Regions from separate parts of the Agrobacterium sp. rho-13.3 genome, predicted to be linked through region 2. Evidence: predicted binding sites of a transcription regulator. Region 2 holds the regulator's gene; the other holds the start of a gene.

Region 1 (3,747 bases), on a different replicon from region 2:
ATCGCTCCTGCTCGTGTGCAAATAGATCGACAGGGGCCAGCTCGGCCGGGATAAGGTCGTCCAGGATCACGCCCGCCTTTGTGTAGGCGAAACCGTTCCCCTGCGGATCACCCTTCCATGCTCGGGCAACACAAGCCAAAGCAGTGCCGACAAGGGCAAATGTCGAACTCGACGGCGGCGAAAGCCGCGCTGTTCTCGACGTGCTGTCGCGGGCGCTGCCATTGTGCGGATTCGTGTGAAAGAAAACCTGCATATGGGAGGCGACAAGGCCATGATCGCGGAGCTTTTCAGCAGCTCGGGTCGCATGGGCCGTGACGGCCTGTTGCAGAACGGCAAGGGAGGTCATCGGGCTGCCCGCCGATCTGGTGACAGCCATCCCCTTACGGGTCGGTTCCACGTCCTGAATGTCGATGCATCGCAAGCCGTTCAATTCGGATACGGTACGCTCAAGAACGACGGTCCCAATTTTGCGGGCGAGTGGCAAAGGCATGTCGCGCAGCTGCGCGACAGTGTTTATCCCAATCTCACGCAGTTTTGCCGTTGTCCTCGATCCCACGCCCCACACCTCTGAAACATCGGTGCGAGCCATACAATAGGCCGCAATCTCGGTATTCATGAGGTCGGCCACGCCATCAAAAACCGGGTTTTTCTTGGCAATAAAGTTGGCGAATTTCGCCATGGTCTTCGTCGGTCCTATCCCTACGCATGTAGGAATTCCGGTGTTCTGTCGCACCACGGCCCGCATCTCGGCGGCATGGTCGAGCATCCGTCCGCCAAAGCCAGACAGGTCTACGAACGTTTCATCGATCGAGTAGATTTCTGTTCGCGGTGAGAACTCGGATATCGTCGCCGCTACCCTACGGGATATATCACCGTAAAGGGTGTAGTTTGAAGAAAACAGTCGGATGCCATGTTCCTTCGTTTTCTCGCGAAAATGGTGCGCGGGTTCCCCCATGGCGATGCCAAGGGCTTTTGCCTCGTTGCTGCGGGCTACAGCGCATCCATCGTTGTTTGATAAGACGACAACCGGCTTTTCTCGCAAGCGTGGATCGAAAAGCCGTTCACATGAGACGTAGAAATTATTGCAGTCGATCAGGGCGATGGGTTCGGCCATGGCTCTACTCGACCGGATAGCGGCGAGCAATCCCGGCCACAACGCCGAAAATCTCTGTGCTGTCGAGCACAGGCAACGGCGGATAGTGTTCGTCGGAGCGGGCTTCATGCCAAAGTCGGCCATCCCGACGGGTCAAAACCTTCAAGAGCATGTCGCCGTTGTAAAGGGCGAGGACGGTTCGACCTGGCTGCACCTTTCCTGCTCGGTCGATAGCAACGAAATCGCCGTCAAGAATGCCAGCGCGGCTAAGAGAATTGCCGCTCACGCGATACCAGAAAGTTGCGTGTTCGTGGCGTATTATCCACGCGATCAAGTCAACAGGATCTTCTAAGTCATCTCCTGCGGGAGATGGGAAACCAGCTGAAACCATTAGGCCCGCGGTGCGGATTTCCCTCACGAGGTATTCGACTGGAATGAGTTCGACGGTCGCAAGAGCGGTCATGAATGGCTCAGTATCGGCGTAAGAGGGTTACTTTTGTTCTTACTATGTTCTCCAATCATCGCGAGTCAATTCACGAATTCCGAGGGCAGCGAAATGATTATTGGGATCAGGGAATAGACAGAGGCACTTCGCGGATGGTTGACCGCTCCTGCTCAATCATTCCAGTATTCAGAAAATCGAGTAGTTTCTGCCCGCTCAATATGATCATGCGTGGGTCTTGAGACGCAAGTTCTTTTGCCCCCGCCCCGGTTTTGCCGGTGTGAATGAAAAAGCCCTTACAGTTTTTGGCCGCGATCACGGCGCTGAACGCAGCAATATGTTGGCGGTTTATATGCTTGGCATATCGTTTCGCTTGGAGAAGATGAGTTTCACCATTGATCTCGACCATGCCGTCAATTCCGCCATCGCCACTGTAATGCGTGTTGCGAAGTATCGTATGTCCGCGCCTTTCAAATGCTTCGAGAAGCAATTCTTCGAAGGTGAGAGGGTCGATCTTTCGCAGGTAGGCCAAACGTTGCGGCATAAGCGGAATGGTATTGATCTTAGCCAGGACACGGCGGGCTTGTTCCTGCTTTCTTAGATGCCTGCGTATCCGCGCCTTTGGTCTCAGCAGCCGACGCAGGAATATACCTGCAGCGATAATGAGCGCGATGGCGATAAGCTTTATTTCGTGATCTTGCATCGGCTGACGACGCCCTATCGCTCGCGTCCATGGTCAGATGAGCGATCACTGTCCGGAGGCGCGGGATCAGAGCTTGGACGATCAATTTCGCGGTTTCGCTGTAGAGTAGGGGAAGGGATCTCAATGCCATTGGCGATCATCCCGGCAATTTTTTCACGAGCAACTGTTACGGCCTGGCCGATAGCATCTTTATCGTTTGGATATTGTTTTGCTGTCTTTTCGGCCACGTAATTTTCGAGAGACACAGCTTTGCGCAACTCCGGATCGTTCATTAGCTCAGTCCTCGACCCTTCGAGGTAGACTCGGGCTTTTGCATGGCCGGAGAAATCGGAAGTCGCAACGAAATCGACTTCCATTTCATCTTCGAGTTTATGAGAGAAGTCGCGCCGATCTGCGACAACGATGAAATTCTCGGCCGCGATCTTGATGGTGAGTTCGTCATGTCCGACGAGATGGCCGGCAACTCGATCTCCTGGGAGGGCCGTACGAACGTCGTGTTCCATCGGATCCTCGCCATATTCTCTCAGCATCCCAAAGGCTGCTCTTATGGCTCCCTGCCGATTTGTGTCAACAGCATCAAGAACAGCATGGGCGAGAGCCCTGCTATCGGCATCTCGGATCGCTTCTTTTGAACCTTCGATCATTCGGGCCTTGCTCACGACATCAAACTGCACGTCGTGGCCTAGTTCACGCCCCAGCTCCGCGATGAAGGTTTCCTGTGTACGTCCATTTCCCTCTCTGAAAGGATGTACATAGTTCAAGTCACCGAGGACCTTACCAGCCATCTTGGCGAAGTCGTCGGCGCTGATACCGTCGAGTTTCTTCAGATCACGCAACTCTTTGAATGCGTCGGCCAAACCCATGTCAATCTTCTGGCCTGGAAGGAAGCTAGTGCCAGCCTTGCTCAGAGAGCCAATAGGCGGCATGCGCTGGCCGTCAACAATGGGCGTTTCTGCACGCGTATGACCGGCCCACTCATAGACGTCCTGAAATATGTGGCGATGGATAGCCTTCAGGTGATCGGCATCAAAGTTGCCCTTTGGCCCATCACCTTCACGAATCTCAGCAATGCGGAAGGCGGTGGCGCGATACTCTTCCTCGCGCAGCTCTTTGCCAGAGGTAATCCCAAAGCGGTTTCGCAGAACACGCTCTCCATCGGGCTTGCCTGATGGATTTGGATAGCAGAACGGATCATTGCTCATGAAAAGTCTTACTCATAAAAATGGCCGCCCTTTAGGCGGCCGTTAGATTGTATGTGGTGATGTCAGGCCTGCTGTGGAGGACGTACAACCTGCAAACGATACTGATCGCGGGTAATGTCACCGTTGACATAGGCTTCCGTTGCAGCCTCAAGAACAGGGTCGTGTTTGTAGCCCTGTCTTGCCACTGCGGCCCGGGCCTCGTCTGTGGCGCGGCGACGCTTGGCGATGGCTTCCGGCGAGCGATCAGGAACGCTTTGATGAATATTCATGCTCAAACCTCCGATTAGTGTGTTTTAATACCATTAAA
Region 2 (3,747 bases):
TTTGCCGGCCAGTTCAGCGAGGTAATCCGCCATGGCTTCAGGCTCCAGCGTGCGGCCTTCACCTTCCAGCGCGTATTTGCCGTTCTTGAAGAATTCCGTCGAAGCGCAATCCAGACCAAGGAAAACGTCGTCGCCCGGCTTGTAACCGGCCTTTTCAATCGACTTCACGATGAAATCGAGAGCTTCAGGCGCGCTTTTCAGGCCTGGTGCAAAACCACCTTCGTCACCAACGTTGGTGTTGTGGCCCTGCGAAGACAGTTCCTTTTTCAGAACGTGGAAGATTTCAGCGCCGATGCGCACAGCGTCACGGATGCTTTCCGCGCCAACTGGCAGAATCATGAATTCCTGAAAATCGATCGGGTTATCGGCATGTGCGCCACCGTTGATGATGTTCATCATCGGTACTGGCAGCAGATGCGCGTTTGGACCACCGAGATAACGGTGAAGCGGCAGGCCAGTCGCATCGGCAGCAGCCTTGGCAACAGCAAGCGATACGCCGAGAATGGCGTTCGCGCCGAGGCGCGACTTGTTGGGTGTGCCGTCCAGCGCGATCAGCGTCTGGTCGATGTAGATCTGGCTTTCAGCATCAAGACCATCAAGCGCTTCGAAGATTTCCGTGTTGACGGCTTCAACGGCCTTTTCAACGCCTTTACCCAGGTAACGCTTGCCACCATCGCGCAATTCAACGGCTTCATGCGCGCCCGTCGATGCGCCAGATGGAACCGCTGCACGGCCGAAGGAACCGTCTTCAAGATGGACATCCACCTCGACAGTTGGATTGCCACGGCTATCGAGAATTTCGCGTGCGATGATGTCGGTAATGGCTGTCATGGTCTCTCCCTTGGGAATGGAACAGAATTTTTCAGTTGCCTGTCTTAAAGCGCATACCGAAAACTGTGAAGCACTTTTCGAATGGGTTGCGCGATAAAACAGGGCGCCAGAAAGGGCTGCTCGATTAAACTTCTCCGGTCGCTGTAGACCATGCAGAAGAAATTACAATGACGGCGCCCGCTTCAGGCGCCGGTTTTTCATAAAAATCAATTGGGGCCAAAACCCGTCACACCGCCTTGGCGATGTTGTCAAAGGCCAGCAGCTTTTCCAGCAGCTTCGGCATATCCTTCAAATGCACCATGTTCGGGCCATCGGACGGCGCATTGTCCGGGTCTTCGTGAGTCTCCACGAACAGACCGGCCACACCCACAGCGATAGCGGCACGCGAAAGCGTTTCCACGAATTCCCGCTGTCCACCGCTGGAGCCGCCCTGCCCGCCGGGCTGCTGCACGGAGTGAGTCGCATCGAAAACAACAGGCGCGCCGAGCGATGCCATGATCGGCAAGGAACGCATATCCGAAACGAGTGTATTGTAGCCGAACGATGCGCCGCGTTCGCACAGCAGCACATTCGGGTTGCCGCTATCGTTCAGCTTGGCCAGCACGTTCTTCATATCCCAAGGCGCTAGAAACTGGCCTTTTTTGACATTGATGACACGTCCTGTCTTCGCTGCCGCAACCAGAAGGTCCGTCTGGCGACTGAGGAACGCAGGGATTTGCAGAACATCGACAACCGGCGCAACGGCGGCGCATTGCTCTTCCGTGTGAATATCCGTCAAAACCGGAAAGCCGAACTGCGTCTTCAATTCAGCAAAAACGTCGAGCGCCTTATCGATGCCAATGCCGCGCTGACCGGAAAGAGAGGTGCGATTCGCTTTATCGAAAGAGGACTTATAGACCAGCCCGATACCCAGCTTGCCGCACAGTTCCGCCAGTGTTTCGGCAATCATGAAAGCATGATCACGGCTTTCCATCTGGCATGGCCCGGCTATCAATGTGAAGCGCTCGGCATTGGAGAAAGACACAGCACCGGCACCCTCGCCCGCAACCACTTTCAGATTATTCGTCACACTCATCGTCTTTCCTCGGAAGCAAACGGGTATTATTACAGGCGCAAGCCAATAATCGGCCCCTTATCTCAGACTGGCAACGCACTTAGCAGCAAGCCATGGTGCCAGCAAGTTACTCGTCAACGGGGCGCCGATCCATACTTCACCGAATTTTAAGGGATTGCAGAACACATATGGAACATATAGTGTTCGTTCTGTATTTGTTTCGCGAATCTTCGCCTCGAATCCCAAGGGTGCTTCTTCATGCTCACGCGCAAACAGCAGGAATTGCTTCTTTTCATTCACGAGCGAATGAAGGAGTCCGGTGTACCGCCTTCTTTTGATGAAATGAAGGATGCACTCGATCTTGCGTCGAAGTCCGGCATTCATCGGCTGATTACAGCCCTTGAAGAGCGCGGGTTTATTCGCCGGCTACCGAATCGCGCTCGCGCGCTGGAAGTCATCAAATTGCCCGAGGCTTATTCACCGAGCATCAAGCCACAGCGCGGGTTTTCCCCAAGCGTGATTGAAGGCAGCCTTGGTAAACCGAAGGCAGTCGAGCCTGCGCCTCCGAAGCCCTCGAATGATAGTGTTTTGAACGCCGTCAGCGTCCCTGTTATGGGCCGTATCGCGGCGGGCGTACCGATTTCCGCCATCCAGAACAACACCCACGATGTCGTCGTTCCGATGGATATGCTGGGTTCGGGTGAGCATTATGCGCTTGAAGTTAAAGGCGATTCGATGATCGAAGCCGGTATTTTCGACGGCGATACGGTCATTATTCGCGACGGAAGCACAGCCAATCCGGGTGATATTGTCGTAGCCCTCGTCGATGACGAAGAAGCAACCCTCAAGCGCTTCCGCCGCAAAGGTGCATCGATCGCGCTTGAAGCGGCAAACCCTGCATATGAAACCCGGATTTTTGGACCTGACCGGGTGAAGATTCAAGGTAAGCTGGTGGGTCTTATCCGTCGCTATCACTAAGTGATTTGACGTTTTTGCTGCTTTTCCAGCAGTTTTAGCGAAGATTTTCATTCGCATTTGATTGGGTGAAAGATATTCGTTAGCTGGCTCACGAATTTACCGCAATGCTTTTGGTTTGTGAGTGCGGCACGTGAAAAAAGTGGCGTGTTTTTCTGACGTTTTGTTTTGAAAGCGTGAAACCTTCAAACATCAAATAATTTCAAGCGAGCCATTAGGCGGAATGCATGTGTCATTGAGTTTTCCTGCGCTAGTACAGTGGTGCAACCGAGGGAATTGACGTGTACGACCTTTATATCGCCAACAAAAACTACTCCTCCTGGTCATTACGGCCTTGGGTATTACTGCGGACGCTCGATATTCCGTTCAACGAAAAGCTGATGCCGTTTGGCAGTTCGAACCATGACTTCTCGACATTTTCACCAACGGCAAGAGTTCCTTGCCTTGTCCAGAGTGATTTGACGGTATGGGATTCGCTGTCGATCATCGAGTATCTGGCAGAGCGGCATAAGGGCGTCTGGTCGGACAATGCGAAAGCGCGTGCATGGTCTCGTTCTGCTGCTGCCGAAATGCATTCCGGCTTTCAGGCATTGCGTAACGATCACCCCATGAGTGTTGGTCTTCGCATCCGTCCAGCCGCAATGAGTCAAAGCTTGCAGAAAGACATTTCGCGTGTCGACGCGCTTTGGCAGCAAGGTCTGGAATTGTTCGGCGGACCGTTTTTGGCCGGTGAGCAGTTCACAGCCGTGGACGCGTTTTTCTGCCCGGTGGTTTTTCGCTTTCAGACCTACGGAACGCCACTGTCTGCCGCCTCAGAGCATTACAAAACCAATATCCTGTCCTTAACCGCAATGCAGGAATGGCAAGACGCAGCCTTGCAGGAGACA

What was found. Region 2 encodes LexA, which represses DNA repair genes until DNA is damaged. Its sites were predicted from a motif close to TGTTCNNNNTGTGTTCNG; they were not measured.
Positions count from the first base shown of each region.
Region 1: the regulator LexA is predicted to act here: its motif matches at 1,591-1,608, upstream of RMR16_RS27280 (LexA family protein).

Region 1 covers NZ_CP192780.1:46,898-50,644, reverse strand. Annotated here, with positions in the region: gene RMR16_RS27285 (Y-family DNA polymerase) at 1-1,114, opposite strand, end outside; gene RMR16_RS27280 (LexA family protein) at 1,119-1,556, opposite strand; gene RMR16_RS27275 (restriction endonuclease) at 1,663-2,238, opposite strand; gene RMR16_RS27270 (Fic/DOC family protein) at 2,253-3,440, opposite strand; gene RMR16_RS27265 (antitoxin VbhA family protein) at 3,503-3,709, opposite strand.
Region 2 covers NZ_CP192774.1:1,072,256-1,076,002, reverse strand. Annotated here, with positions in the region: gene eno (phosphopyruvate hydratase) at 1-831, opposite strand, end outside; gene kdsA (3-deoxy-8-phosphooctulonate synthase) at 1,058-1,906, opposite strand; gene lexA (transcriptional repressor LexA) at 2,144-2,863, shown strand; gene RMR16_RS05340 (glutathione S-transferase family protein) at 3,142-3,747, shown strand, end outside.